3 regions of the Pseudogemmobacter blasticus genome follow, and region 1 is predicted to be linked to each of the others. Evidence: riboswitches for the same ligand, from Rfam matches in the RefSeq annotation. Region 1 holds a riboswitch; each other region holds the start of a gene.
What was found. Region 1 has a riboswitch for cobalamin ahead of B6K69_RS04455 (DUF1636 family protein). Riboswitches for the same ligand answer to the same signal wherever they lie in the genome.

Region 1 (10,028 bases):
TGTCCGACGGGTGCAGCGTCAGGCCCGGGCGGGGGGCAACGCGGGCGACATAGGGGATATAACCCAGCACATCGGTGGCCCCGGCCAGCGCGGCCGAAACCTCGGGTGTCACCAGATCTTCGCGGCCCGGCCCAAGGCCGGCCACGGCCAGCCAGCCGGTCATTGCGGCCCCCCAGGGCGGCGACCGTGCCCATGGACCAGGACAATCGCGAAATAGGGACAGTCGGACTCATCGACCGTTGCCAGGGGGGCGACACGCTGATCCGGCATGGTGCCGCGCTCGACCAGCCAAGCCTGATCCAGCCGCCCTGCCCGGTCAAGCGCGCGCCGGATCTTTGGCAGGTTGCGCCCCGTCTTCATCACCACCAGCGCGTCGGCCGCGGCGGCATGGCGGGCAAGGTCGTCCTCGGGCAGCGTGCCCATCAGCACCGACAGCACATCATCGCCCCAGGTGATGGGCGTGCCGGCCGCAGACCAGCAGCCGACCATGCCGGGGATGCCGGGAACCACCTCGACCGCGACCCGGCCCTGCAACCGGCTGTGCAGGTGCATGAACGAACCGTAGAGAAAGGGATCGCCCTCGCACAGAACCACAACATCGGTCGTGCGGGCCAAATCGGCCAGTTGGCCCGCCCAGTAGTCATAGAATCCCGCAAGCAGGCTGTTGTAGCCGGGGCTGTCGAAGGGAAGCTCGGTGGTCACGGGATATTCCATCGCCAGTTCCACCACGTCGGGGCGCAGCAGTCCGTCAACAATGCGGCGTGCCTGACCGGCCCGGCCGGCCTTGCGGAAATGCGCCACATGGCTGGCCTGCCGGATCAGCCGGTCGGCCTTGACGCTGATCAGGTCGGGGTCACCGGGACCAAGCCCCGCACAGATGATGCGTCCCATGGTCATTCCTTCCGGCTGGCAAGCGCGTTGACGGCCGCAACCGTGATGGCCGATCCGCCCAGCCGGCCGCGCACGATCATCGACGGGCATGGCAGGGCCTGCATCAGCGCCTCTTTCGATTCCGCCGCGCCGACAAAGCCGACCGGGCAGCCGATGATGGCCGCGGGGCGCGGGCAGGACGGGTCTTGCAACATGTTCAGCAGGTGGAAGAGCGCCGTCGGCGCATTGCCGATGGCGACCAGTGCCCCGGCCAGATGCGGCCGCCACAATTCGACGGCAGCGGCGCTGCGGGTATTGCCGATGCGGTCCGCCAGACCGGGAACAGACGGGTCTTGCAGGGTGCAGATGATGCGGTTCTGGGCAGGCAGGCGTGCGCGGGTGATGCCCTCGCTGACCATGCGCGCGTCGCACAGGATCGCCGCCCCCCCGGCCAGCGCGGCATGGGCGGCAAGGGCCATGCCGGCGCTGAAGCGGACGTGATCTTCCAGCCCGACCATGCCCGAGGCGTGGATCATACGGACGACGACCGGCTCTTCCTCAGTGGTGAAGCGGGCCAGATTGGCCTCGGATCGGATGATGGCAAAGGAGTTGCGATAGATTTCAGCGCCGTCGGTAATGTAGCTGTGGGGCATCTTGTGGGTCCGGGTGTCAGGGGCGGCGGAACGAAGCGTCATGACAGGCGCTCTTCTGCGGACAGGGCGTTGCGCTGGCTTTGCCACAGGCCCGCGGCGCGCAGCGCGGCAAAACGCTGGCGCAGCGCGGACAGGGCGGCAGGGTTTTCGGTAGCCATGAAGGCGACCACCTCATCGCGGCCCAGCGTGGCCGCGTGATAAAGGTCGAACAGATGCGGCGGCACCGCGCGGGCGAGATGGGCGAAGGCGCCCATATTGTCCAGCGTGGCGGTGATCTCTGCCGCACCGCGGAAGCCGTGGCGCATCATGCCGGCGGCCCAGTCGGGATTGGCCGCACGGGCGCGCACGGTGCGGGCGATTTCCTCGGTCAGGCTGCGGGCGCGCGGCGCATCGGGGCGGGTGCTGTCCAGATGGTAAAGCGCGGGCGTCGCCTCGCCCAGACGGTGCCGCGCGGCGGCAAACCCCGCCTGATGCGCCGCGTAATCGGGGGCCATCAGCACATCGGTCTCGGCCAGATCCTGCACATGGGCAAAGGCATCGGCCCCGCGCAGCCGGTCTTCCAGCGCGGGTCGGGCGGGAACCGACAGGCCGCGCGCGTCGATGGCCCAGGACGAGGCCGAAAGCCAGGCCTCGCCCGCGGCAAGGCGCCCCTCTTCGGTCAGGTCGTCCAGCGCGGCCCCCATGCCCAGCCCGTAAAGGCCGGGACGCGGACCAAAGACGCGGGGCACACGCAGCGCATAAGGGTTGTCCTCGGGCGCCTCGTCGCGCAGGGCCAGCCGTTCGGCCCCCGCCTCGAACAATTGCGCCAGGGTGGGGAACACATCGCGGAACAGGCCGGACACGCGCAGTGTCACGTCGATCCGGGGCCTGCCAAGCAACGCCAGCGGCAGGACTTCCACCCCCGACACCCGACCCGACACCTCATCCCAAACCGGCGCCAGACCCGCCAGATGCAGTGCCATGGCGAATTCCTCGCCCGCGGTCCGCATGGAAGCCGACCCCCAGAGATCGACCACCAGCCCGCGCGGCCAGTCGCCCTGATCCTGCAGATGGCGGCGCAAGAGTTCTTCGGCCAGCTTGATGCCCTGCGCATGGGCCCCCCTGCTGGGCACGGCGCGGGGATCAACGGAATAGAGGTTACGCCCGGTGGGCAGCACGTCCATCCGGCCCCGGAACGGCGATCCCGCCGGCCCCGGCGGCACGAAGCGGCCCGCCAGGGCGGCCAGAATCCCGTCGGTTTCGCCCAGCCCCGCGCCAAAGACATGCAAGCCGTCGCCCAGCCGGCTGTCCTTGAGATCGCAGACGAAACGGTCGATGCGGGTGATCGCCTCCATCGGGGTGGCATTGGGGGCCAGACCCAGATCGTCCTCGACGCCCAGCGCGGTGGCGGTGGCGCGGATTTCCGCGATCAACCGGCGGCGCCGGGCCGGGTCCAGCCCGTCCGCGGTGGAATATTCGTCCAGAAGACGCTCCAGCCCCTCCAGCGCCGGGGGCAGGTGGGCGGCAATCAGCGGCGGCGGCAGATGGCCCAGGGTCAGCGCGCCAATGCGGCGCTTGGCCTGCGCCGCCTCACCCGGATCGTTGACGATGAAGGGATAGATCACCGGCAGATCGCCGGTCAGCGCCTCGGGCCAGCAGGCCGACGACAGGGCGACCGATTTGCCCGGCAACCATTCCAGCGTGCCATGGGCGCCCATATGGACCAGCGCATCCAGCCCTTGTGACCGCAGCCACAGGTAAAAGGCCACATAGCCGTGCCGGGGCGTGCGCGACAGGTCGTGATAATCGCCGTCGCGGCTGGCACTGTCGCCGCGTTCGGGTTGCAGCGCGATCACCACCTTGCCAGAGCGCAGGGCGGCAAAGCGGAAGGCGCCATCGGTGCAGGCCGGGTCGGCCTCCGGCAGGCCCCAGGCGGTGGAAAGCGCCCTTTGCAACGGTTCCGGCAAGCGGGCAAGCGCCGCACGGTAATCGGCCAGCGGCCAGCACAGCGTTTCGCGCAGCAGCGCAGCCGTCAGCGCATCGGCGGGGGCGGTGTCATAGCCGGCCGCCTGCAAATCCGCGAGCAGCCGGTTGGTCGAGGCCGGGGCGTCCAGCCCGACCGCATGGGCAATCTGGTCTGGCCGGCCGGGATAGGTGGACAGGATCACGGCAAGCCGCCGGTTGGCGTGCGGGGTCTGCGCCAGCCGGTGCAGGGCCAGGCCACGGGCGATGGCGGCGTTGATCCGGTCCGGGTCAGCTTCGTGGCGGAAGCGGGAATATTGCAGGTCGGGGTCACGCCGGCCGGGCGACTTGAAGCTGACCACGCCGGCGAACAGGCGGCCGTCCACTTCGGGCAGCACAACATGCATGGCAAGATCGGCCGGCGACAGGCCGCGGTCGGCCGCAGCCCAGTCGGCCCGGCGGGCGGTGGAGAGGGCAACCTGCAACACGGGGCAACCGGCGGCGTCCAAAGGCGAGGTGCCGTCCTCGGCCTTGGCCGAAAAGGCCGTGGCGTTGTAAACCAGCGCGGGCGACAGACCCAGTAGCTCGGAACGAACCCAGGCCGCCGCTTCGGGCGCCTTCAGCGACGTGGCGAACAGGCCAAGAGCCGCAAAGCCGCGATCCCGCAAGCCGCGGATCAGGGCATCGACCGGCGCGGTATCGGCAGCGGTCAGATAGCTGCGGTAGAAGGCGACGACAGCCAGCGGCGCGGCTGGTTCGGGCGCGGCAGGCACTACGCCAAGATCGGGGTCATACCAGCCGAACTCGGGCACAGTCTTGGCGCCGCTCACCGGGCCGGCGAACAGGCCCGCCGCCAGTGACAATTGCGCCAGCGCCGCCTGGGCCGCCACCGCGCCGCCCGCATCGCACAGCGCCTGCAACCGGCGCAGGGTCGAGATGGGCAGCGTCGAAAGCGCGTCCAGCGCCGCGTCCTCGCGCCCGTCGGCCGGCAGAACGGCCAGCGCCACCCCCTTGCGACGGGCCATGTCCTGCAACGCGGCCAGACCGTAGGACCAGTAGCCGGTGCCGCCAATCAGCCGCACCAGCACGGCGCGAGCCTGTACCAGCGTGCGGTCCAGGTAGGTATCGACCGAGATCGGATGCCGCAGGGCCGTCAGGTTCGCCAGCCGCAGCGTGGGCAGCGGATGCCCGGCCTCGCGGGCCCGATGCCAGCCGGCCGCAAACGCCCCAAGGTCGCTGTCCGAAAAGGACAGCACCACCAGATCGGCCCGTGTCTGCCCCAGATCGGTGGGCACCTCGGTCTCTTCCAGACCATGGCTTTCGCGGAAGACCACATGCATGGGCGGTCAGATCCCCGCCCGGTCAAACACCGCCCGGATGGCGGCTGGGTCGATGTCGTCGTGTTCGGCAATCACCACCAGCCGCGACCGGCGCGGCGCAGCGCCCCAGGGCCGGTCAAACTGATGCCGGACCCGTTCCCCCACCGCCTGCACCAGAAGGCGCATCGGCTTGCCCGTCACCGCGACATGACCCTTGACCCGCAGGATGCGCAATTCGCGGGCCAGGGTGCGGATCGCCGCAGCCAGCGCCTCGGGGTCGGCAACTTCGGGCAGGTCGATCACCACGCTGTCGAAATCGTCATGTTCGTGATCGTCGGCCCCGTCATGGTGCGACGGGCGGGCGTCCAGATCATCCTCGGCGGCAGCCCCCAGCCCCAGAACGACCCGCGGGTCGATGACGCCTTCGACCAACGGCAGGATCGGCAGCTTGCGCGGTGCCTCAGCCTCGATCACGGCCCGGGCGGCGGCAACGCCGGTCTCGCCCGCCAGATCGGCCTTGGTCAGCAAGACCAGATCTGCACAGGCGATCTGGTCCTCGAAAACCTCGGACAGGGGTGTTTCGTGGTCAATGCTGTCATCCGCCTCCCGCTGGGCCTGCACGGCCACAGGGTCGGGGGCAAAGCGGCCCGCCGCCACGGCCTCGGCATCGGCCAGCGCAATCACGCCATCGACGGTGATCCGAGACCGGATCGCGGGCCAGTCAAACGCCCGAAGCAGCGGCTTAGGCAGCGCCAGACCCGAAGTTTCGATCAGGATGTGATCGGGCCGCTGCGGCAGGGCCAGCAACGCCTCGACCGTGGGGATGAACTCATCTGCAACCGTGCAGCAGATGCAGCCATTCGCCAGTTCGACGATGTTTTCCTCGGGGCAATTCTCGTCGGCGCAGGATTTGAGGATGTCTCCGTCCACCCCCACGCTGCCGAATTCGTTGACCAGCACCGCCAAACGCCGGCCTTGCGGGTTCTGCATCAGATGGCGGATCAGCGTCGTCTTGCCCGAGCCAAGGAAGCCGGTGATCACGGTGACGGGAATCTTGGCAAGATCGCTCATGTCGGCTCTCCGATGGGGGGGATGCGGGCAAGCGATTGCTTGCGAAAGATTTCGGGACGCTCGCGCCAGGGAACGATACCGTCGGGGGCGGCGGCATAGGCGGCCGCCCCGGCCAGGATCTGCGGCGCATCGGCTTCGGACATCCGTCCATAGACGTAAGACCACCGCCCGGGCGCCGACAACGCCACCGCGCAGCCTTGCGAACAGGCCGACAGACATTCGACGGGGCGCAGGGTAACGCCGGGCACAGGGCCAAGCGCCTCAAGCGCCGCGACAAGGCGCGTGCCGGCGGGCAAGGTGCCCTCGGGCACCGGCTCCCCTGCCCGGCAGGTGGAACAGACAAGCAGCGTAACGGTCATGCGCCCTTCCCGGCTGCGACAGGCGGGGAAAAGGGACAGGCAGGCGCGCGCGACGGATGCGGCGATCCACCGGTCGCGGATCACCCCGTCCGCCCGTTGACAACAAAGCTGGCAGGTCTCCCGGCTTGCGGAGTCGGGGATCGCTCCCCCGGGTGCCCACCTTCCCGGCCTTTCGGCCAGTGGCATCGGACACCCAACTCCGGTCACGGTCGCGGGGGCGGCTGCGCCTCGGGCCGGACGGCCCTATCGCATTCCCTCTTCGCCTGTCATAGACAGGAACCAGCTTGGTGCCCCAGTGACGCCAAGGCAGACCGAAAGTCAAGCCGCCCAACCCAGGGAAGAAACGCCGCCATGTCGCAGCCGATGCCGGACACCGACCGCAGCCATGCCGAGAAGAAGGCCCGGATCAAGGCCGCGAAAGACCGGGTTCTGGCGGAAAAGACCGCCGAAAAGGGGCTGGTGATCGTGCACACCGGGACCGGCAAGGGCAAATCCTCGGCGGGGTTCGGCATGATCCTGCGCGCCATCGCGCATGGGATGCCCTGCGCCGTTGTCCAGTTCATCAAGGGCGCCTGGGACACCGGCGAACGGCGGCTGATCACCGCGCATTTCAACGATCTCTGCCAGTTTCACGCCATGGGGGAAGGCTTCACCTGGGAAACCCAGGACCGCACCCGCGATGTGGCGGCGGCCCGTGCGGGCTGGGAAAAGGCGAAAGACCTGATCCGCGACCCGGCCATCCGCATGGTTCTGCTGGACGAAATCAACATCGCGCTGCGCTACGATTACCTGGATGTGGCCGAGGTGGTGGAATTCCTGCAGACCGAGAAGCCGCCGATGACCCATGTCGTGCTGACCGGACGCAATGCAAAGCCCGAACTGATCGACCTGGCCGACCTGGTGACCGAGATGACGCTGGTCAAGCACCCGTTCCGCGCCGGCATCAAGGGCCAGCCGGGCGTGGAGTTCTGAGGAGACCTGCCATGCGCGCGTTGATGATCCAGGGCACCGGCTCGAATGTCGGCAAGTCGCTGCTGGTGGCGGGGCTGTGCCGGGCGGCGCGGCGGCGCGGGCTGTCGGTTCTGCCCTTCAAGCCGCAGAACATGTCGAACAACGCCGCCGTGACCGAGGACGGCGGCGAGATCGGTCGTGCGCAGGCCTTGCAGGCGCTGGCGGCCGGGGTGGCACCGCATACCGACATGAACCCGGTGCTGCTGAAGCCCGAAACCGACATCGGCGCGCAGGTCGTGGTGCAGGGCCGCCGTCTGACCCGGGCCGGCGCCGGCGAATATGGCAAGATGAAGCCGTCGCTGATGCCGGCGGTGCTGGAAAGTTTCAACAGGCTGAAGGCGCGGGCCGATCTGGTGATCGTCGAAGGCGCGGGCAGCCCGGCCGAGGTGAACCTGCGGCGGGGCGACATCGCCAACATGGGCTTTGCCCGGGCGGCGGATGTGCCGGTGGTGCTGGCCGGCGACATCGACCGCGGCGGCGTGATCGCGCAGATCGTGGGCACGCAGGCGGTGATCGACCCCGACGATGCCGCGCTGGTTGCGGGGTTCCTGATCAACCGTTTTCGTGGCGACCCGCGACTGTTCGACGATGGCTACAGCCTGATCGCGGCACGCACCGGTTGGCGCGGCTTCGGCGTGGTGCCTTGGTTCGCCGGCGCCGCCCGCCTGCCGGCCGAAGATGCGCTGGACCTGACCGGCAACGGCCAGGGCGGCGGCCTCAAGGTGGCCTGTCTGGCGCTGTCGCGCATCGCCAATTTCGACGACCTTGATCCCCTGAAGCAGGAACCCGGCGTCACGGTCGAAATGGTGCTGCCTGGCCGGGCCATTCCGGGCGATGCGCGGCTGGTGATCATCCCCGGCTCAAAATCCACGCGGGGCGATCTGGCCTTCCTGCGCGATCAGGGCTGGGACATCGACCTTGCCGCCCACCGCCGGCGCGGCGGGCATGTGCTGGGCATCTGCGGCGGCTATCAGATGCTGGGCCGCAGCGTTGCCGACCCGGAGGGGATTGAGGGGCCGGCGGGCGAAACGCCGGGCCTTGGCCTGCTGGACGTGACCACCGTGATGACATCCGACAAGCGGCTGACACGGTCCACCGCCACGCATCGCACCAGCGGGCTGACGGTTTCGGGCTATGAAATCCACATCGGCCGCACCGAGGGGGCAGATTGTGCCCGGCCCTTTGCCCTGCTGGACGGGCGGCCCGAAGGCGCCACCTCGGCCGACGGGCGGGTGACCGGCAGCTATCTGCACGGCCTGTTCACCGACGACGCCTTCCGCGCGGCCTTTCTGCGGGGCTTGGGCGCTTCGGCGTCGGGGCTGGCCTATGCCGAGGGGATCGAGCAGGTGCTGGACGACCTTGCCGCCCATCTGGAGACGCATCTCGACGTGCCAGCCCTGCTGGCGCTGGCCCGCTAGCGCACCTCCCACAGGGTGGGCAGGTTTTCCTGCCAGCCGGCGCGGTGCAGCAGCGGCGTATCGTCGGTGAATTCGGGGTATCCGATGCACAGCCATGCCGCGAATTCCCACTCTGGCGGGGTGACCAGCAGCGACTCGACCGCCCGCGGGTCCAGCACCGACACCATGCCAAGGCCAAGGTTCTCGGCCCGCGCGGCCAGCCACAGACCATGGATCGCCATGGCGACCGACTGGTGCAGTGTCACCGGCATACTGGCACGGCCAAGGCCATGGCCGGCGGTCGGGTCGCGGTGGGTGAAGATCGCCAGTTGCAGCGGCGCCTGATCAATGCCCTGAAGCTTCAACTGCCCATAGGCGGCAGCCCGGTCGCCGGTATAGGCGGTCCCTGCGGCGGCGCGGGCGGCGTCGAAATTGGCAAGCAGGGCGCCACGCAGGGCGGGATCATCCACCCGGATCACCCGCCAGGGCCGTGCATTGCCAACCGAGGGCGCCATGTCCATCGCCGTCCGCAACCGCTCGATGACCGTCTCGTCAATCGGGTCGGGGCGGAAATGCCGCACGTCGCGGCGCCAGCGCAGCACGTCTGTCAGCGCGTCGCGATGGTGTTGGTCAAAGTGCATCGGTCATTGCCCTTTCCAGTTGATCCCATTCCGCCTGCGGCCCCGGAAGCCCCAACCGGACCAGCCGGTCCGACCAGGGGAAGATGCGGCTCCAGATCCGGCCACGGGCCAGCCCGTCCTGCGCAGCGGCAGCCGAGGGCGTGTCGTAAAGCCGGAACAGATGCGCCCCGCCAGCCAACCGCCAGCCGGCGGCCGCAGCCAGGGCGTCCAGCCGCTGACCATCCTGCACCAGCCGGGCAGCGGTGGCAGCCTGCCAGCCCCGATCCTGCAATGCGGCAGTGCCCGCCTGGATCGCCGGGCCGGACACCGCCCAAGGCCCGGCCATCGCCGCCATCCGGTCGATGTCCGCCTTTGCCCCAAGCGCAAACCCCAGCCGCAACCCGGCCAGCCCATAGAACTTGCCGAACGACCGCAGCACGATCATTCCCGCCCGGCCCGCTTGGGCCGCCACCGACAGATCGGGCACCGGGTCGGCGAAGCTTTCGTCCACCACAAGCCGCCCCACCCGGCCCGCCAGCGCCAGAACATCCGCCGGCGCAAGGCACCGCCCGTCGGGATTGTTGGGATTGACCACCACCGCCAGATCGGCCCCCGACAAGTCCTCGGGTGAGGTCACCTCGTCCACCTGCCAGCCGGCGGCGCGCAAGGCAGCGGCGTGTTCATTATAGGTCGGCCCCAGCACCCGCGCGCGGGCCACCGGGTCCAGCCGGGGCACCAGTTGGATCGCCGCCTGCGCCCCGGCCACCGGAAGGATCGCGGCGCTGCC
Region 2 (10,028 bases), 1.7 Mb from region 1:
ATGCCCAGCCGCACCGCGACCGGGAACAGGATCGGCGCCATGATCAGCACGATGGACGACGGCTCCATGAAGTTGCCCGCGGCAAGCAGAAGGATGTTGACGATGATCAGGAACACCCACCAGCTCAGACCGGCATTCACCATCCATTCGCCAAGCGCCTGCGGAATGCCCTCATGCGCCATCAGGAAGCTGAACAGCACGGCGTTGGTGATGATGTACAGCAGCATCGCCGACATGTTGGCCGAAGACAGCAGCACCCGCGGCACGTCCTTCAGCTTCATGTCCTTGTAGACGAAGACCGCCACGATGAAGGCATAGACCGCCGACATGGCCGCGGCTTCGGTCGGGGTGAAGATGCCGGTGTAGATCCCGCCGATCACCACCACAATCAGCAGCAGACCCCAGATCGCCTCGCGGAAGGCGGTCCAGCGGGCGCCGAAATTGGCCTTGGCCAGCCGCGGATAGCCGAACTTGCGGGCGCGGTACCAGGTGGTGAAGGCAAGGAACCCCGCCAGCATCAGGCCCGGAACGACACCGGCCATGAACAGCTCGCCCACCGAGGCCGAGTCGACGATCTGGCCATCGGGGCCCGGCACCTGCATCCCGCTGGTGGCCACCGCATACATCACCATCACGATCGACGGCGGGATCAGGATGCCCAGTGCGCCGGACGTGGTGATGACACCCGCGCCGAACTGCTTGGGGAAGCCCTGCGCCACCATGGCCGGCAGGATGACCGAGCCGATGGCGACCACCGTCGCCGGCGAGGAACCGGACACCGCGGCGAACAGGGCGCAGGCGATCACGCCCGCCAGACCCAGCCCGCCGTGCCAGTGCCCGACCATCGCCGTGGCGAAGTTGATCATCCGCTTGGCAACCCCGCCATGGGTCAGGAAGTTGCCGGCCAGAATGAAGAACGGGATCGCCATGATCTCGAACTTCTCGATGCCGGTAAACAGCTTCAGTGCCACCGTGTCGATCGGCACTTCGGTCATGGTGAACAGGAAGGTCAGAACGGTCAGGCCGAGCGAGATCGAGATCGGCATTCCGGTCAGCATGAGGGCGATGAGAAGCCCGAAGATGATAAGGGCGCTCATGTCATTCGTCCTTCGGCTTTTCGACCAGGTCGCGCGGCGTCAGCGGGCTGGACAGGAAGGCTTCGCCCAGATCGTCGATGCCGGCCTCTTCCTCGATCCCGTCAACATGGCCGTGGTCGTGGTGCGGCAGTTCCCCGGTGCGGGCAAAACCCCAGGCCACCTGCAGGAAGCGGAAGCACATCAGCGACGACCCCAGCGGAATGGCCAGGTAGATCAGCCACATCGGCAGTTCCAGATCGGGAGACCGGGCCGAGGCATGGGCCATGTGCCAGACGAAATTGGTGCCCAGCGTCGCGATGATGCCGGTGAACAGCGCGCCCGCGCAAAGACCGAACAGGATGAAGAACCGCCGCTTGGGGGCGGCCAGCCGGTTGATCAGCACGTCAATCCCGACGTGGATGCCGGTGCGCACCCCGTAGGCCGCGCCGAACTTGGCCATCCAGACGAACAGGATGATGCACAGCTCCTGCGCCCAGACCAGATTGATCGACCGCAGGCCGAAGTAGAACGTCTTGGCGGCCGCCGACAGCGCCGGCATTTCATGGGTGCGGAAAAAGGCCACGGCATCTGCCGAAAGGCCAAGCGAATAGCGGTGTACGACCGAGACGAAGATGATCACGGTCGCCAGCGCAATCAGCCAGACGATCAGGATCTCTTCGGCACGGTCAAGCAAGCGAAGCATGGCTTGACCTCATCACATGGGAAAAGGGAAGGGGTGGGGCGGCCCGGCCGGGGCCGCCCCGGGCCGGTCAGCCGCCGGTCGCGGCCTTGACGGCGGCGATGGTCTCGGCACCAATACGGTCGGCCATTTCGTCATGCACCGGGGTCAGCACCTCGACCCAGGTCGCGCGCTCTTCCTCGGTCATCTCGTGGAACTCGGTCGTGCCGGCCGCCTTCATGGCTTCCAGCGCGGCTTCGTTCTCGGCCTTGGCAATGCCGTTGGCATAGTCGGTCGCCTCGGCCATGGCCTTGTCCAGACCGGCGCGCACGTCTTCGGGCAGGCCATCCCAGAACTGCTTGTTCACGATCACCGCATAGCCCAGATAGCCATGGTTCGAGATCGTGGCGTGCTTCTGCACCTCGTTCATCTTCTGGGTGTACATGTTCGACGGCGGATTTTCGGTGCCGTCCACAACGCCGGTCTGCAGCGCCTGATACACTTCGCTGAACGCCATCACCTGCGGCACGGCGCCAAGCGCGTTCATCTCGGCTTCCAGCACCTTGGACGACTGGATGCGCATCTTCAGACCCAGGAAATCGTCCGGCGTGATCACGGGCGAATTGGCCGACATGATCTTGAAGCCGTTGTCCCAATAGGCCAGGCCGGTGATGCCCTTGTCCTCAAGTTTGCCCAGCAGCATCTTGCCGACTTCGCCCTTGGTCACGGCGTGCAGCGCGTCATAGTCCTTGAAGATGTAGGGCAGGTCGAAAACCTCGAAATCCTGCACGCCCAGCGGGCCAAACTTTGCCAGCGACGGGGCCAGCATCTGGACCGCGCCCAGTTGCAGCGCCTCAAGCTCTTCCTTGTCCTTGTAAAGCTGGCTGTTGGGGTAGACCTGCACGTCCACCGCGCCGTTGGTATAGGCTTCGGCCAGTTCCTCGAACTTGGCGGCACCCTTGCCCTTGGGCGTGTCGGGCGCCACGACGTGGCTGAACTTGATGACGATCGGCTCTGCCAGCGCCGGCGCGGCGAAGGACAGGACAAGCGCGGTGGCGCCGGCCATGGCAGCAAGCTGCCGACGGGTGATCGGGGTATGGGTAGCCATGTGATTCTCCTCCGGGCCCGCCGTCTCCCCGGCGGGAATGTGACAGTCATGCGTCAGAGGGGCGCGCGGTCGCTATTGTGGCTTTCCCCAATAGACAATCTGCCGCAGCCCGTGGCACACCGATCCGGTGTGAGGGGGAAACAACACGACCGACCGCGACGTTCCCGAAGCCGCCCCCGTTTCGGGGAAGGCACGCCCCGAGCCCTGGGCGGCCGAGAGCCTGATGGGTTCTCGCCGGTGGGACATGCTTTCGCTGGTGCCGCTGGTGGCCATCGTGGCGCTGATCGCGCTGGTGGCGGTGCTGATCCGCATCGGGGCACAGACCGATGACCAGCGCGCCCGCACCAAGCTGGCGACCGATGCGCTGTGGGTCGAACAGACCCTGCGGTTCCAGATGTCGGTGGATGAGGACATGCTGGTGCGGCTGGCGCTGGATGGCGCGGCCGACACCCCGCAGGATGTGCTGACCAGCCGCGCAAGGCTGCATATCGCGGCCAATCCCGAAATGCTGGCGGTGCGCTGGTTCGATGCGCAGGGCCGGCTGGTGGCCGGTGTGCCCGAAGGGGTATCGCCCGGCGAACAGGCCATGGCCGATCTGATGCTGCGCTCTCCCGCGGTGTCGTCGCGGCCGGTTTACGGCCCCGTCACCGATGGCGTCGTGACCATGGCGTAGCGCATCTCGTCCAGCGAAGGCGTGGTGACCGCCACGCTGGCGCTGCCGCTGATCCTCGACCGTCACATTCCATGGTGGATCGCCGAACAATACGGCGTGCGGATCTTCGATGTGTCGGGCACGCTGGCCGAACGGGCCCGCCGTCCGGTGGCCGAAGGCGCGCCGCAACATGGCATCAGCTTCGACCCGCCCCTGCGCGGCACCACGCTGCAGATTTCGGCCTATGACCGCCCGCCCGCCTTCGGCAACAGCGCATTGCTGGGGGCCATCGTGGCGCTAGCGTCCTTTGCCGTGCTGGCCCTGGTGGTGGTGCAGCGCAACGCGGTGCACCGCCGCCGCGCCGAAGAACGGCTGCGCGCCGAAATGGCCTTCCGCCGCTCGATGGAGGAAAGCCTGACCGTCGGCCTGCGCGCCAAGGATCACAACGGCCGGATTCTTTACGTCAACGCCGCCTTCTGCAAGCTGGTCGGCCTGCCCGCCGAAACCCTGATCGGGCGCGATCCGCCCATGCCCTACTGGGCGCCCGAGACGCTGGCCGAAACGCTGGACCGCCAGCGCCAGCTTCGCGAAGGGCAGGCGGTGCCGCAGGCCTTTGAAAGCCGCTTCCGCCGCGCCGACGGTTCCGAGATCGACGTGCAGGTGTTCGAGGCGCCGCTGATCGACGCCGCCGGACGGCATCGCGGCTGGATGGGTTCGATCATCGACATCACCGAAGCCCGCCGCGCCGCCCGGCTGGCGCGCGAGCAGGATGAAACCATGGCCCGCACCGGCCGGCTGGTGACGCTGGGCGAAATGGCCTCGACCCTGGCGCATGAGCTGAACCAGCCGCTGGGGGCCATCGCCTCTTACGCGGCGGGCGGGCTGAACCTGCTTGATCAGGGCCGCAATGACCCCGGGCTGATCCGTGGCGCGCTGGAAAAGATGGCCACGCAGGCGCGGCGGGCCGGGCTGATCATCCGCCGCATCCAGGATTTCGTGAAGAAGCGCGAACCGCAGTTCGTGGCGCTGGATCTGGCCGAGGTGGCCGCCGATGCCATCGGCCTTCTGGGCGCCGATGCCCGCGAAATGCGGGTGCGGCTGCGGCTTGAGGCGCCCCCAGACCTGCCGCAGGTGGCGGCGGACCGTATCCTGCTGGAACAGGTGCTGGTCAACCTGATCCGCAACGGCATGGAAGCCATGGCCGAAGGCCCGCGCAGCGGCGATGTGCTGGCAGTGCGGCTGACGGCGCAGGGCGAAACCGTGCGGCTTGAAGTCATCGACCGCGGCCCCGGTATTCCCGAGGCGCTGTCCGGCAAGCTGTTCGATCCCTTCACCTCAACCAAGAGCCATGGCATGGGCATGGGGCTGAACATCTGCCGCTCCATCGTCGAACTGCATCACGGAACGCTTGAGCACGCGCCCAACCCCCCGGGTGGCACGGTCTTCGCGGTAACGCTGCCGGCCGGCCCGCCCCCCGCCACCGGGGATCGTGCCGAAGCCGCAAAGGAGGCCACGCCATGACCGCCGCCATGACCGCCGACACCGATCTTGCCGTGCATATCGTCGATGACGAGGAAGCCCTGCGTGACGCGCTGGCCTTCCTCTTCGCATCGCGCGGCATCGCCACCCGGCTCTGGCCCTCGGGCGAGGCGCTGCTGGCCGGCTGGCCGCAGCCCGGTTGCGGCTGCCTGATCCTGGATGTGCGGATGGACGGGATGTCGGGGCCGCAGGTGCTGGATGCCCTGTCGGCGCAGGAAGGCGGCGTCGATGCGCTGCCGCCCGTCATCTTCCTGACCGGCCACGCCGATGTACCGCTGGCGGTGCAAAGCCTGAAGGCCGGCGCCTTCGACTTCGTGGAAAAGCCGTTCAACGACAACCAGATCGTCGATCTTGCCCTCAGCGCCATCGCCCTGCGCCGCGACCGCGTGGCCGCCGCCCGCGACCGGCTGAACCTTGAACAGCGCCGCGCCAGCCTGTCGGCGCGCGAGGTCGAGGTGATGGTCCTCATGCTGCAAGGCCGGCTGAACAAGCAGATCGCCGATGACCTTGGCATCTCGATGCGCACGGTCGAGGCGCATCGGTCGCGCGTGCTGGCCAAGATGGGCGCCCGCAACATTGCCGAACTGGCGCGGATGCTGTCCTGACCGCCGGTCCGGGCACCGCCGCATCCTGTCACGCCATCGCAGCCTCATGTCGGGCGCGGCGCCACAGGCGTCGCAGCCGGGCTTGCCCCGCCACGGCCTGCCGGGGCACCCTGTCCGGGATGGTTCCGACGGCCTGCAAGGGCTGACCGGATGAAAAGGGAACACGGTGCGGTGCCGGCGGCGCCAATTCCGTGACTGCCCCCGCAACTGTAAGCGGCGAGCGACCCCCATCGCCACTGGGCCCCCCGATTGCGGGCCCGGGAAGGCGGGGGAAGCCACGACCCGCGAGTCAGGAGACCTGCCATCGTCAGATCAACCACACCGGGCGGGGTGCCCCGGAAAGGAGCTTGCGATGGACGACCCAAGACACCGCCCCCCGGCGGCCCCTGTCTGCCCCGTTTCGCGGCCTGCCCTGTTGCAGCTTCGCGGCGTGGGCTGGGCTGCCCGCAGCGGCTGCCCGACCCTTGCCGACATCAGCTTCACCGTTCAGGCGGGGCAGGTGCTGGGGCTGGCCGGGCCGCCCGGCGCGGGCACCTCGGTGCTGCTGCGGCTGTTGTGCCGCGCCCTGCCGCCAACCCGTGGTGCCGTCCTGCTGCACGGGCGCGACCTCTGGCTGATCCCGCCGCATGAGGCGGCGCGCAGCGTGGCTGCCGTGCTGCAAGCGCCGGTCGATCCGGGCCTGACCCTGCGCCAGCTTGTCGCCCTTGGCCGGCAGGCCTGCCGCGCCACCGGCCGCCCCGGCTGGCGCGACGCCGAAGCCGTGGCCGAGGTGCTGGAGCGGCTGAACCTTGCCCCGCTGGCCCGCCGCCGCTTCGGCACGCTGCGCCCCGGCGACCGGCAGCTTGCCCGCCTGGCCTGCGCCCTGGCGCAAGACCCCGCGCTTGTGGTGCTGGATCGCCCCGCCGACCCGGACGAGGCCCGCCATCTGCCCGCGCTGCTGCACCATCTGCGCCGCCTTGGTCTGGCGGCCGTCTGCGCGCTGCCCGAAACCGCCCCGGTTCCCGATGCGGTTGACCGGGTGATCCGCCTTCAGCACGGCCGCATCCTGACCGAAGACCCCGCCGCCCTGTCCCCGGCAAGCCTTGTCGGGCGAAGGGGCCGCTGAAGGCCACCGCCTGCGACATTCTGGAAATTGTCCACCGGCATCAGATGTGCGAACATTCGTATTGATGAATGTCGTGAAGGGTTTTTTCTCCCGCCTTCGGGGGCTGCTGACGGCGGCCCTTGTTCTGCTGCTTGCGCTGCAACTGTCGCTGGGGCTGCGCCCGTTGCAGCCGGGCCGTCTGGCCGACGGGATGCTGGAAATCGTGCTCTGTTCGCAGGGCAGTATGCGCACGGTCCTGCTGAACCTTGAAACCGGCGAGATCAGCGATACCGAAAAGCCCGATGCCAACCCCGCGCAAAGCTGCCCCTTCTGCCTGACCGGCATCGCCCTGCTTGGCGATCCGCCCCCGCTGCCGGTTCTGGCGGGGCGTCTTGTCGCCAGCCTGTCGCTGCCCGTGCCGGCGCCCCGCGGGGTGCCGCAGCCGCTTGACCTGTCCCGCCTGATCCGCGGCCCCCCGACCCGGATCACTGCCTGACCACACTTCAGCCAGACCAACGGAAGCCGCGCGGCGCAAGCTGACCGCGCGCCCGGAAACAAGGGACAAAGAAACCATGATCATCGCCAATCCGGCGCGCCTTGGCGCGACCGCCATCCTGCTTTGCTCGATCTCGGGCCTCGCGCTTGCGCAGGGCACGGCCGAAGACCCCGCCACCCTGCTGCCGCCGATCTACATTGCCGGCAGCGCGATCAAGGGGCCGCAAAGCACCGCCTCGGGCACCGTCTTCGACCCCGCCACCCTGGGCACCCCGTCCTATCTGGACGGCGGCGCCGTGCTGACCACGCTGCCCGGCATCGCCAGCAGCCGCATGGGCGGCCACGGGCTTGATATCGTGATCCGCGGGCTGAACTCGAACCAGATCAACGTCATCGACGCCGGGGCCGTCACCTATGGCGGGTGCCCCAACCACATGGATCCGCCCGCCTCGACCGCGGCCTTTGCCCGCGCCGACAGGGTGACGGTAACCCGTGGCTATGCCAGCGTGACAAACGGCCCCGGCGGCACCGGCGGCACCGTCCGGCTGGAGCGCGAGGCGCCCCCCGCCAGCGCGGCCAGCGGCTTTACCGGCGAGGCTCACGCCAGCGCCGGATCAAACGCCAATGCTCTGGGCGCGGGCGGCAGGTTCACCTGGACGCTGGGCAACGGCTTCTACGTCAAGGGCGCGGTCGAGGCGAAGGATGCCGATGATTACGCCGATGGCGCAGGCCGCACCGTGCGCAGCGCCTATGAACAGACCAGCGGCGGCCTGACCTTCGGCTATGCGGGGCAGGGCTTCGACATCGCGCTGGACCATGACCGTGACGCCGCGCGCGACGTGCTGTTCGCCGGCGCCGGGATGGACAGCCCCTCCACCGATACCTCGGTCTGGCGCCTGCGCGGCGGGGTGGATCTGGACGCCGGCGCCCTGCGCCGGATCGAAGCCGAGGTCTTCCTGTCCGAAGTCGATCACGTCATGGACAACTATTCGCTGCGTCCCGCCACGGGCATGTTCATGCGCGTTCCCACCACTTCCGACACGCGCGGCGGCAAGGTCGAGGCGCAGCTTGCCTTTGGCAGCACCACCGCCAGGGTCGGCATCGACCACCAGTCGAACAACCGCATGGCCATCCTCTATGGCGGTATGGCCGCCGCCCGCCCCGCGATCGAGGCCGCGAACCCCGCCAATGCGCGTTTCCTGATGTGGCCCGATGTCACCATCGAACAGACCGGGCTTTATGCCGAAACCGAAACCGAACTGGATGCCGCAAACACGCTGAAACTGGGTCTGCGCTATGACCATGTGAAGGCCAGCGCGGGGGCGGCGGCGGGTCTGCCCGGCTATGCCGCGGCCGCGCCCAACGGGTTCTACACCACCTACTACGGCACCACCTTCAACGATGCCCGCCGCGAAGACAACTGGGGCGGGCTGATCCGGTTCGAACATGATTTCGGCGACGGGCTGACCGGCTTTGTCGGCCTGTCCCGTTCGGTCCGCACGGCAGATGCCACCGAACGCGCCATGGGCCGCAACAACTGGGTCGGCAATCCCGACATCGCGCCGGAAAAGCACCTGCAATTCGACCTGGGGGTCGAGGTCAAGCGCGATGACTGGGGCCTGACCGCCACCGCCTATGTCGACCGGGTGGATGATTTCATCCTGCGCGACGCCAGCACCTATGCCGGGGTGACCACTTACCGCAACGTCTCGGCCCAGCTTGCCGGGGTGGAGCTGTCGGGGTCATGGCAAAGCGGCGGCCTGCAACTGACCGGGGATCTGACCTATACCCGTGGCCAGAACCGCGATGACGACGCGCCGCTGGCGCAGATCCCGCCGCTGATGGGCAAGCTGGCGGTGTCTTATGGCCAAGGCGCCTGGCGGCTGGGCACCCAGATGGTCTGGGCCGACGGGCAGGACCGCATCGACCCCGCCCGCGACCCGGCCGCAACGCCCGGCTATGCGGTGTTCAACCTGTTCGGCAGCTATGACATCAGCGAAACGGTCACGCTGACTGCCGGCGTCGACAATCTGTTCGACCGGGCCTACGCCACGCATCTGGCCCGGTCCAACGCGGTCGATCCTGCGCTGGTGCAGGTTTACGAACCGGGCCGCACTTTCCATCTGGCGCTTTCGGCCAAGTTCTGACCCGCGCCTGCCGGGGCCGCGAAACCTGCGGCCCCGGCCCCTTGATGCCCGACCCGCGAATCGTCTTGACCGGATTTGGATCGTTCCATATACAAATTTTGGAACGATCCAAATCCGGGGAGGGGAAGAGGATGCGCTGGGCCTTGATCGGGGCAAGCACCATTGCTTCGCAATTCATGTGTGCGGCCTTCCGCGCGGCAGGGCATCAGATCGTCACCGTCGTCAGCGGCTCTGCCGACCTTGCCGCCCGCTTTGCCGAAGCCAACGCCATCCCGGCCTTCACCACCGATCTGGCCGCCGCCCTGGCCGATCCGGGCGTCGATGCGGTCTACATCTCGTCCACCAACGAAAAGCACCACGCGCAGGCGCTGGCCGCCATCGCCGCCGGCAAGCATGTGCTGTGCGAAAAGCCGCTGGGCCTGACCCTGGCCGAAGCGCAGCAGATGGTTGCCGCCGCCGATGCCGCCGGCGTGGTCTTTGCCACCAACCACCACCTGCGCTGTTCGGGCAGCCACCGCGCCGTGCGCGATCTGGTCGCCTCGGGCCGCATCGGGCGGGTGCTGTCGCTGCGCATCTTCCACGCCGTCCACCTGCCGGTGCCCCTGCAGGGCTGGCGCATCAACGATCCCGGCGCCGGCGGCGG
Region 3 (10,028 bases), 980 kb from region 1:
CAGGCGCATATCGAGACCACCGGGCCGGAAATCTGGGAACAGACCGGCGGCAAGGTGGATGGCTTCGTGGCGGCGGTGGGGTCGGGCGGCACGCTCGCCGGCGTTGGTCTGGCCTTGCAGCCCAAGGGGGTGAAGATCGGTCTGGCAGACCCGGAAGGGGCGGCGCTGCACGCCTTCTATTCGACCGGCAAGCTGGAATCGCCCGGAAGCTCGATCACCGAAGGGATCGGGCAGGGGCGCATCACCGCGAACCTGGAAGGGTTCACCCCCGATTTCAGTTGGCGCATCCCCGATGCCGAGGCACTGCCGCTGATCTTCGATCTGCTCACGGACGAAGGTCTGTGCATGGGCGGATCGACCGGGATCAACATCGCCGGCGCCATCCGCATGGCGCGCGAGATGGGGCCGGGCCATACCATCGTGACTATTCTTTGCGACTATGGCAGCCGCTACCAATCCAAGATCTACAATCCTGTTTTCCTGCGGGAAAAGGGTCTGCCGGTTCCCGAATGGCTGGCCCGCGGGGCGCGTCCGCTGCCGTCGGTCTATGAAGACGTGTGACCGCCTGCGCGGTCTGCGCGCGCTGATCCCGGCCGTTCTGGCGCTGGTTGTCGGGCTGGGTCTTGTGGCCGGGCCGGTCGCAGCGCCCGCATGGGCGGACGAAGCGGCCGCCCCCGCCGAACCGACCGTAGACTATGCCGAGTGGGAAAAGGCGGCGAGTGCCGCTGAAGACCAGCTTGAGAACCGCAACATCAGCGACGAGCGGCTGGATGAACTGCGCGACCAGTTGGCCAAGTGGCGCGCAACGCTGCTGAATGCGCAGAACGTGAACTCGACCCGGATCGCCACGGTCAAGGAACAGATCGCGGCGCTGGGGCCCGCCCCCGAGGAAGGCAAGACCGAGGCGCCCGAGATCGCCAGCCGCCGGTCGGATCTGGCGGATCTGCTGGGCAAATTGCAGGCGCCGGGGATCACGGCGGAAGAGGCCTATCGCCGGGCCGACGGGCTGATCCGCGAGATCGACCGCACCCAGCGGGAACGCCAGGCCAATGAGCTGTTGCAGCTTTGGCCGGCGCCGGTGAACCCGGCCAACTGGCCCGAGGCGGCGGTCGGCATCTCGGACACGCTGATGCGGATTGTGGATGAGGCGCGCGAGGGCTGGCAGAACAAGGATGCCCGGGGGGTATTCCTCAGCAATCTGCCATTGATCCTTGGGCTTCTGGTGCTGTGGGCCGGGCTGACCTTCTATGCCCGGCGCTGGATCGAGAACTTTGTCGACCGGATGCAGGCCGGCGGGTCCGAGGCGCGGCGGCGTGTGCTGTCGGTTCTGGCCTCGCTGGGGCAGGTGGTGGTGCCGACGGCCGGCACCGTTGCGCTGACTGTTGCGCTGCTGAACAGCGGTTTGCTGGGCGAGGTCACCCGCCGGATCGCGGTGTCGCTGCCGTTCCTGGGCTTTACGGTCTTTGTCGCGGCCTGGCTGGGCGGGCGTGCCTTCCCGCGCCAGCAGGGCGAGGATGCGGCTTTGCCGCTGCCGCCCGAGAGCCGCATCGAAGGCCGCTTCATGGCACAGATGATGGGCCTGGTGATCGCGGCAGAGTTCCTGCGCAGCATCACCATGGACCCGCAGTCCTATTCCGAAGCGGTGACGGCCGTGGCCTCGTTCCCGATCCTGGTTGCGGGCGGGCTGGTGCTGATCCGCATCGGCCGGGTCTTGCGCCTTGCGCGCGAGGCCGGCTCGCAAAGCTATGTGCTGCGGCTGCTGTCGATCCTGGCCAAGGTGGTGACGGTGATCGGCTTTGTCGGCCCGGCGCTGGCTGCCTTCGGCTATGTGGCGGCGGCGCGGGCGATGATCTTCCCGGCCATCGTCACGCTGGGGCTCATCACGCTGCTTCTGGTGTTGCAGCGCCTGCTGGCGGACATCTGGGCGATGGTCTCGCCCAGCGACGATGCCGCTTCGGATCGCGACGGTCTTGTCCCGGTGCTGATCGGCTTTGCCCTGACCCTGCTGGCGGTGCCGGTCTTCGTGCTGATCTGGGGCGCGCGTCTGGCAGACCTGACCGAAATCTGGACCCGGTTCCGCGAAGGGTTCCAGATGGGCGAGACGCGGATCTCGCCCACCGACTTCCTGCTGTTCGCGGTGATCTTCGCCATCGGCTACATGCTGACGCGGATGTTCCAGGGGGCGCTGAAGACCTCGATCCTGCCCCGCACACGCATGGATCGCGGCGGGCAGACGGCGCTGGTCTCGGGCACGGGGTACGTTGGCATCTTCCTTTCGGCGCTGGTGGCCATCAATGCCACCGGAATTGACCTGTCCGGTCTGGCCATCGTGGCCGGTGCGCTGTCCGTGGGCATCGGTTTCGGCCTGCAGAACATCGTGTCGAACTTCGTCTCGGGGATCATCCTGCTGATCGAGCGCCCGGTGTCAGAAGGTGACTGGATCGAGGTTGGTGGGGTGCAGGGGATCGTCAAGTCGATCTCGGTGCGATCAACCCGGGTGCAGACCTTCGACCGCACCATGGTGATCGTGCCGAACGCCGATCTGGTCAGCCAGCAGGTGAAGAACTGGACGCGCTTCGGCCTTGCAGGCCGGCTGATCGTGCCGGTGGGCGTGGCCTTCGGGTCTGACACCCGCAAGGTCGAGACGGTGTTGCGCGAGATTGCAGAGGCGCAGCCGCTTGTGGTGCTGAACCCGCCGCCGGTGGTGGTGCTACAGGGCTTTGGCGCCGATGCGATGATGTTCGAGATCCGGGTGATCCTGCGCGACGTGAACTTCAGCCTGTCGGTGAAGAACGAGATCAATCACCAGATCGTCAAGCGGTTCGAGGAAGAGGGGATCGAGATTCCCTTCGCCCAGTCGGATGTCACCCTGCGCAATGCCGACGAGATCGTCGCCGCGCTGGCGGCGTTGCGGATGCCTGCGCCGGAAACGCCGATCCCGCCCGTCGCGCCCGTGGTGGCCGAGGAACCGAAAGGAGGGCGCGCAGGCGCTGCCGACCCCGCATGACGACCGAACCGCTGTTCCGCGCCGACCCGTATCTGCAAGAAGCCACCGCCCGCGTCCTGGCCCATACCGCCGAAGGTGGAATCGTGATGAACGCTTCGGTCTTTTACCCGACGGGCGGCGGCCAGCCCGGCGACAGTGGCTGGCTGGTCTGGGACGGCGGTCGCCTGCCCGTTGCCACCACGGTCAAGGGTGAGGGCGGGGCCATTGTGCTGGTGCCCGCCGCGCCGGTGCAGATGCCCCCGGTGGGGGCCGAGGTCCGTCAGGTGCTGGACTGGTCCCGCCGCCACCGCCACATGCGGGTGCATACCGCGCTGCATCTCTTGTCGGTGGTGATCCCGCTGCCGGTGACCGGCGGCCAGATCGGCGCCGACCGGGGCCGGCTGGATTTCGACATGCCAGACCCGCCCGCGGACACGGCCGCGCTGGAGGCCGCCCTGAACGCGCTGATCGAGCGTGATCTGAAGGTGACCGAAACCTGGATCACCGATGCCGAACTGGAGGCCAACCCCGGCCTGGTGAAAACCATGTCCGTCCGGCCGCCGGCAGGGCAGGGCAGGGTGCGGCTGGTCCGCATCGGCCAAGGGGTGGGGCAAGTCGATCTGCAACCCTGTGGCGGCACCCATGTCGCCCGCACCGGCGAAATCGGCCATGTCACCATCGACAAGGTGGAAAAGAAGGGCCGGATGAACCGCCGCGTCTCGATCACCCTGGCAGATTGATCTGCGGGTTCTCCGCGAAAGCCCCCGCCGCACCCCCTTGCCGCCCCGCGCCCGAACCGCTAAGACCGCCGCCACGGACAGTTGGCCGAGTGGTCGAAGGCGCACGCCTGGAAAGTGTGTAGGCGGGGAACCGTCTCGAGGGTTCGAATCCCTCACTGTCCGCCATAATCCTTGATTTTCAGCTTGATCAATTCTCGCACTGCCTCACGGGCATGATTAGGGCCTTGAATCCGCGGCCGCTTGGCGTTGTCTGGTGTGTCTGCCGGGGCTTTCCGGATGCTTGCGGGAAGGGGGACGAAGGCGCCACGATGCGGGGCGCGGGGCAAGGTTGGTCTGAACGGCAGGGGCGGGGGCTGTCGCAGCCTGCCGTCCGGCGGCTAGGGTTGGTCGACCACAATGCCCTTTTCCAGCCGCACCTCGCGAGAGGTCACTTGCGCGCGGAACGCGGCATCGTGGCTGACCAGCACAATGGCCTGGGGCAGGGTCTGCAGGATTTCCAGAAGCCTTGCCTCGTTTTCCGGGTCCAGCGCATTGGTCGGCTCGTCCAGCAGCAGCACCTCGGGGTCCATCACCAGCACCGAGGCCAGTGTGATCAGCCGCTTTTCCCCGCCTGACAGGTGATGTGTCACCCTGTCCCGCAGGTGTCGCAGCGCCAGCCGGTCAAGGACTTCGTCCACCAGACGCAAGGCCTCGGCCCGGGATCGCCCCAGGTTCAGCGGGCCAAAGGCGATGTCCTCGGCCACCGTCGGGCAGAACAACTGATCATCGGGGTCCTGGAACACCAGCCCGATCCGCCGCCGCACGTCATGAAACGCGGCCTCGTGCCTGCGCTCCTGTCCGAAGGCCCGCACCCGGCCCCGCAGGGGCAGAACCAGCCCCAGCGCGATGCGCAGCAGCGTGGATTTCCCCGATCCGTTCGGTCCGACCAGGGCAATCCGCTCTCCTGCCGCCACGGACAGGCTGGCGCCGCGCAGCACGGGTGCCTGGCCCGGATAGGCGAAGTGGATCTCTTCCAGTTCAAGCAAGGTCGGCAAGGCACATCTCCAGCAGAACCAGCCCCAGAAGCCCGGCAAGGAACAGCCCCGCCGCCAACCCGTCGATCCGGCCGAACCGCAGGTCTGACAGCAGCGGCAACCGCCCGGTGAAGCCGCGGCACTTCATCGCCTGCAGAATACGCTCAGACCGTTCCAGCGCGCGCACCAGCATCATTCCGACCAGTTGGCCAAGGCTGCGCCAGCAATGCCGGTTGCTGCCGGGGCGGAAAGCGCGCGCCTGCATGGCCTGTCGCGACCGGCTGTATTCGTCGCGCAACACTTCGATGTAGCGCACCGTGAACAGCAGCAGATGCACCAGCCGTTCCGGCACCCGCAGCCGCGCCAGCGCATGTCCCAGCACCACCGGCTCCATCGTGCCGACCAGCACCATCAGCGCCAGGATCACCGCATTGGCGGTCAGCGCAATTTCGACCGCCAGCCGCAGCCCTTCCGCACTGGCGACAAAGCCGCCGGGCACCACCAGAAGCGCCGTGCCCGGCGTCGAGAACGGAAGCAGCACGAGCATGAAGACAATGAACCCGTCCATCAGCATCATGCGTTTCAGGGTGGTTGCCACAGGCAGGCCGGATACCGCCAGCAGGGCCAGTGCCGCCGCCAGCGCCGCCACCAGTGCTGTCAGGCTGGACAGCCCCGTGACCACCACCGCGAAGGCCAGCGCCGCCAGAATACGCCCGCGCGGGTCCAGCCGCCGGACAAGCGGCGAAGGGCGGGGCGATAGCCCCACCGCGCCCGTTTCGCCAAGGCCAAGCAGATGCGCCACGGTCAGCGCGCCATGGGGCGGCGGCGCGCCGCGACATAGAAGCCGATCCCGAACAGCCCGGCGATGTAACCGATGCCACCCAGGATGGATTGCAGATCGTTCTTCTCCTTGTAGGCGGCGATCTCCTGTCGCAGGGGGCGCATCTCGTCTCGCACGATCCGGGCCATGGCGGCTTCATCCAGCGCGGGTCCGTTGGCGGCGGCCCCACCGGGGGACGCGGCGGCCGGGGCAGGGACGGCGTCCGGGGCGGCGGTGGCTGCCGCCGGGGTGGCCTTGCCCAGGATGCCGCCCACATCGGCTGCGCTCATGGTCACCTCGGCCACATGGCCTGCCCCCAGATCGGCGCGGAACACATGGTCCACGGGTTCGGTCGGGGTGAACAGGAAAACACCGCCCTCGTCCGTTGTGGTTTCGCCCAAGGGGCGGCCGGCCGGGTCGGTTACGGTGACCTTGCTGTTCGCCGCCATATCGCCGTTGGAAAACCCGATTTCGCCCTCGATCGCGCGGCCTGCAGGATAGACCGAGGCAATCACCTTGTGCGCCAGGGCGGGCCAGGGCGCCAGCATCAGGCAAAGGGCCGCCGTTGCAAGAGATCCGGCCTGTTTCATCGTGCCACCTCAAGAGCATGGAAGAGTTCGGGTTTCACCTTGCGGGCCAGCGATACCGCGGCAGCCGTGAGCACGCCTTCGATGGCCATCACCGGGATGTGGGCAAAGAACACCAGCCTGGCGGCGGGCAGGAACTGTTCGCCGCTCAGCATCAGCGAAAGCGCGACGAACAGCGTTGTCAGCGCAATCGCCAGTGCGCCGCCGATGCCGGCCCAGACCGTGGCGGTCAGGGCGGTTCCGCGGCGGATGAACGGGCCGCAGGCCATGCCGACCAGCACCGCCGGCAGGGCGATGTTCACGGTGTTGACCCCCAGCACCGTGACCCCGCCAAAGCCGAAGAACACCGCCTGCAACAGCAAGCCCACGAACAGCGCCGGAAACGCGGCCCAGCCCAGGATGACCCCGGCCAGACCGTTCAGGATGAGGTGCACCGATGAGGGGCCGATCGGGACATGCACCAGCGAGGCCACGAAGAACGCCGCCGACAACACGCCGGCGGTGGGTATCTTTTCAACCGTCAGCGCCCGCAGGCCAAGGGCAATGCCCCCGGCCGCGATCACGGCGCCCCCGATCACCACGGGGTTGGACAGCGCGCCATCAACGATGTGCATGGCTTACTCCAGATCCCAGGCGCGCACCCAGATCACGGCATCCTGACTCAGTTCCTTGCCTTCATGTTCCTTGGCCGGGCCGGACCCCAGCGCCGCAAAGCCCCACCAGCCGGCCTTGGGAATGCCAAAGGTGAAGGTTCCGTCGGCATCGGAAACCACCACGACCGACCCGCCCGGCATTGGCCCGGCAACGGCCGATTTCGCCGTATTGGTGGCAAGGTCCGGCTCTGCGGCCATGAACTCGACCTCGATCTCGACGCCGGGCACCGGCTTGCCTTCGGCCAGCACCTGCCCGCTGAAGGTAGAGCCTGCAATGATGTTGTAGGGCTTGTTCAGCGGCAGGATCTCGGTCGCCAGACCCTGCGGTTCCATCCAGTCGGTCGGCAGTTCGGCATGGTTCAGATAGACCTTGGTCAGTTGCTGGATGAAGACATCCTCGCTGGGTTCCAGATAGGGGGCGGGTTCAACCACCAGCACATAATCGCCGGCCTTTGTTACCGGCACGCTGGCCTCATAGGCGGCCGCCGCATTTTCAACGCCGGTAAAGGTGATCGGCTTCAGCCGATCCATCAGGTCGGTCTTCTTGCCCTTGTTCACGCTGTAGAAGGCCAGCGGTTGGCCCATGTCCATCACATGGCCGTTCTCGAAAGGGTGCCAAAAGATCAGCCGCAACGGCACATCGCCGGGGCCTTCGATGATGGGGTTTTCAACATGGATCAGTTGGAAATGCGCTGCGGCGGGCAAGGGCAACAGGCAGGCCGCGGCGATCAGCGCGGCAGGGCGAAGGGTCATGGTCGTTCCTCTCTTGTGCCGTCAGAAGACGGAATCCAGAAAGGACGTTCGGGATGAAAGGCACGCAGGGCGTTGTTCCGGCTCTGCGAGCCAGACGCACACCCCGGCGTCCGGTTGATTGCAGGCGAAGATCGCTCTTCACCATGCCTCGCCGGCAGGTCTCCTGGCTCGCGGGTCTTGGCTCGGCCGGCCTTCCCGGGCGGTTGGCCCAGTGGCGTGTTCGGCGTCGCTCTCCGCTTACAGTTGCGGGGGCAGCCACGGAATTGGCCCCTGCGGGCCGCACCGTATTCCCTCTCTCCCCCTCGCCGCGCGATGATGCCCGGCAAGGGACCGATGATGCCCTTTACCGGCCATAACCGCCGCGGCATGTCAACCGCCTTTCCGCCGCAGGTTGCGAATAGGGGTGCCCTTGAGGATCGGACGCATCCGTGAAACCGTTTGCCCGCGAAGAGACGGGGGGGAGTGGTGGCGGACGGCGGCAACAGGGTTCTGGTCATCGGTGGCGGGTTCGCCGGGCTTTGCGCCGCCATCGATGCGCGTGAGGCCGGGGCCGCCGTGATGCTGGTGGATGCCGCGCCGCGCGAGCTGTTGGGCGGCAACGCCCGCCATTGCCGCAACCTGCGTCTGGTCAACCCTACCGAAACGCCCTTCCAGCGCGACAGTTACCCCGCCGCGGCCTTTCTGGCGGATCTTCGGCGCAAGGCTGCGCCTGATCCAGACCTTGCAGAGCGTCTGGCGGAAGGCGCGGGCGACCTGGGGCCCTGGCTTCTGGCGCAGGGGGTGGCTTTCGAACCCTGGGCCGACGGCAATCTGCCCTATTCCCGCCGAACCGTCTTTCTGCGCGGGGGCGGGCAGGCCTTGGTCAATGCGCTGGTCCGCCGTGCTGTCGCCCTGGGGGTGGATATTCGCACCGGCTGGCGGGTCCGCGCCCTAGATCCGGCCGCGCTGTCGCCGCAAACGGCCGCCCCGTTGCACATTCTTGCCGACACGCCCGAGGGGCCGGTGCAGATTGCCGCCGCTGCCGTGGTGCTGGCCTGCGGCGGTACGGGCGCAAACAGGGGCGAGCTGGCCCGCCACCTTGGCCCGCGCGCGGCGGTGATCGCCAATCGGGGCACGCCGTTCCAGCAGGGCGAACCGCTGCTTTGGCTGTTGTCGCACGGGGCTGCCGCCGCCGGTTTGCCGGGCGATGGCCACCTTGTCCCGGTTGATGCCCGCGCGCCACAAGACGATGCCGGAATTGTCAGCAGGTTGGACGGTATGCAGTTTGGCCTTGTCGTCGGCCCTGATGGCCGCCGCCTTGGCGATGAAGGCGCCACGATCAGCCCCGAGAGGTTCTCGCATTGGGCGCGTCTTCTGCAAGACCGGCCGGATCCGCGCGGCTGGATCATTCTGGGGCCCGAGGGCACCGCCCGTCTGCCGCCGTTGATGTATCCGCCGCTGCGCGCGGCCACGCCCGTGGCGCTGGCCCTTGCCTGTGGCATCGACCCCGATGGCCTGACCGTCACGCTGCAAGAGATCAGGGATTGGCAGGCCGGCGGTCCGCCGCCCGATCCACCGCGCACCCTGCGCGACACGGCCCCTCTGGGCCGGCTTGACGGCCCCCTTGCGGCCATTCCCATGCGGCTTGGGCTGGCCTTTACGCGCCACGGAGCCGCCGTCGACGCCAGTACGCGAATCCGCCTTGCCGCAGGGGGCACCGCGCCGCAGCTTTTCGCGGCGGGCACCGCCATGTGCGGCCAGATCCTGGGCCCGGGCTACCTTTCGGGCATGGGGCTGACCATTGCCGGCGTCTTCGGTCGCATCGCCGGGCGCGAGGCGGCAGCGCTGGCCGGGTCTGCGGTTCTGCCCGCGCAGGGGCCGGCCCTTGCAGACCGGATCGCCCCGTCTGCGCCGCCGCCGGAAGATCCGCTTGCCAATGCCCGGCGCACGATGAACCTGTGCAACACCTGCGGGTTCTGCACCGGGCTTTGCGATGTCTTCCCGGCGGCCCAGTTGCGGCAGGGCTTGCGGGACGGCGATCTGCGCCATCTTGCCCATCTGTGCCACGATTGCCGGTCCTGTCACGCCGATTGCCAATATACCCTGCCGCATGAACTGGCGATCAACGTCCCCGCCGCGCTGGCCGAGGTGCGGGCGCAAGACTATGCCGGACCTTTGCCCCGGCGGCCTGCCGGCCCCCGTTTCGCGGTCTGGCTGTTCCTGTTCTGCCTGTTCGCACCCGTGCTTGGCACCTTGCTTCTGGTGCCGTCGCAGGTGCTGTTCGCGCCGCAAGCCGGGTCGGGGGCCTTTTACCGGGTGATCCCCCATCCGGTGATGGCGGCGGGCGCGGCGCTGGCCTTTGCCGGGGCGGGCGTGCTGCTGGTGGCAAGGGTCTGGCGCCATTGGCGCCGCTCGGGCGGGCCGGCCACGCGGCACAGCCCGGCGACACTTGTCAGGGCGCTGACCGATGCCGCCACCCTGCGCAACCTTGGCCACG

Region 2: another riboswitch for cobalamin. It lies ahead of B6K69_RS13590 (ATP-binding cassette domain-containing protein); the one in region 1 lies ahead of B6K69_RS04455 (DUF1636 family protein).
Region 3: another riboswitch for cobalamin. It lies ahead of B6K69_RS17030 (DUF4198 domain-containing protein); the one in region 1 lies ahead of B6K69_RS04455 (DUF1636 family protein).

Annotation. Positions count from the first base shown of each region.
Region 1 covers NZ_CP020470.1:918,936-928,963, forward strand. Annotated here, with positions in the region: gene cobJ (precorrin-3B C(17)-methyltransferase) at 1-163, opposite strand, end outside; gene B6K69_RS04435 (precorrin-2 C(20)-methyltransferase) at 160-891, opposite strand; gene B6K69_RS04440 (precorrin-8X methylmutase) at 894-1,523, opposite strand; gene cobN (cobaltochelatase subunit CobN) at 1,562-4,804, opposite strand; gene cobW (cobalamin biosynthesis protein CobW) at 4,811-5,854, opposite strand; gene B6K69_RS04455 (DUF1636 family protein) at 5,851-6,213, opposite strand; cobalamin riboswitch at 6,307-6,512, opposite strand; gene cobO (cob(I)yrinic acid a,c-diamide adenosyltransferase) at 6,577-7,185, shown strand; gene B6K69_RS04465 (cobyric acid synthase) at 7,197-8,642, shown strand; gene bluB (5,6-dimethylbenzimidazole synthase) at 8,639-9,262, opposite strand; gene cobD (threonine-phosphate decarboxylase CobD) at 9,252-10,028, opposite strand, start outside.
Region 2 covers NZ_CP020470.1:2,780,174-2,790,201, forward strand. Annotated here, with positions in the region: gene B6K69_RS13565 (TRAP transporter large permease) at 1-1,097, opposite strand, end outside; gene B6K69_RS13570 (TRAP transporter small permease) at 1,099-1,779, opposite strand; gene B6K69_RS13575 (TRAP transporter substrate-binding protein) at 1,847-2,863, opposite strand; gene B6K69_RS18415 (hypothetical protein) at 3,087-3,536, shown strand; gene B6K69_RS13580 (two-component system sensor histidine kinase NtrB) at 3,561-5,036, shown strand; gene B6K69_RS13585 (response regulator transcription factor) at 5,033-5,659, shown strand; cobalamin riboswitch at 5,764-5,979, shown strand; gene B6K69_RS13590 (ATP-binding cassette domain-containing protein) at 6,012-6,764, shown strand; gene B6K69_RS13595 (DUF2946 family protein) at 6,838-7,239, shown strand; gene B6K69_RS13600 (TonB-dependent receptor domain-containing protein) at 7,316-9,385, shown strand; gene B6K69_RS13605 (Gfo/Idh/MocA family protein) at 9,517-10,028, shown strand, end outside.
Region 3 covers NZ_CP020470.1:3,491,876-3,501,903, forward strand. Annotated here, with positions in the region: gene B6K69_RS16990 (cysteine synthase A) at 1-561, shown strand, start outside; gene B6K69_RS16995 (DUF3772 domain-containing protein) at 548-3,007, shown strand; gene B6K69_RS17000 (alanyl-tRNA editing protein) at 3,004-3,726, shown strand; tRNA gene B6K69_RS17005 (tRNA-Ser) at 3,802-3,891, shown strand; gene B6K69_RS17010 (energy-coupling factor ABC transporter ATP-binding protein) at 4,104-4,760, opposite strand; gene cbiQ (cobalt ECF transporter T component CbiQ) at 4,744-5,541, opposite strand; gene B6K69_RS17020 (Ig-like domain-containing protein) at 5,544-6,149, opposite strand; gene cbiM (cobalt transporter CbiM) at 6,146-6,760, opposite strand; gene B6K69_RS17030 (DUF4198 domain-containing protein) at 6,764-7,552, opposite strand; cobalamin riboswitch at 7,689-7,902, opposite strand; gene tcuA (FAD-dependent tricarballylate dehydrogenase TcuA) at 8,018-10,028, shown strand, end outside.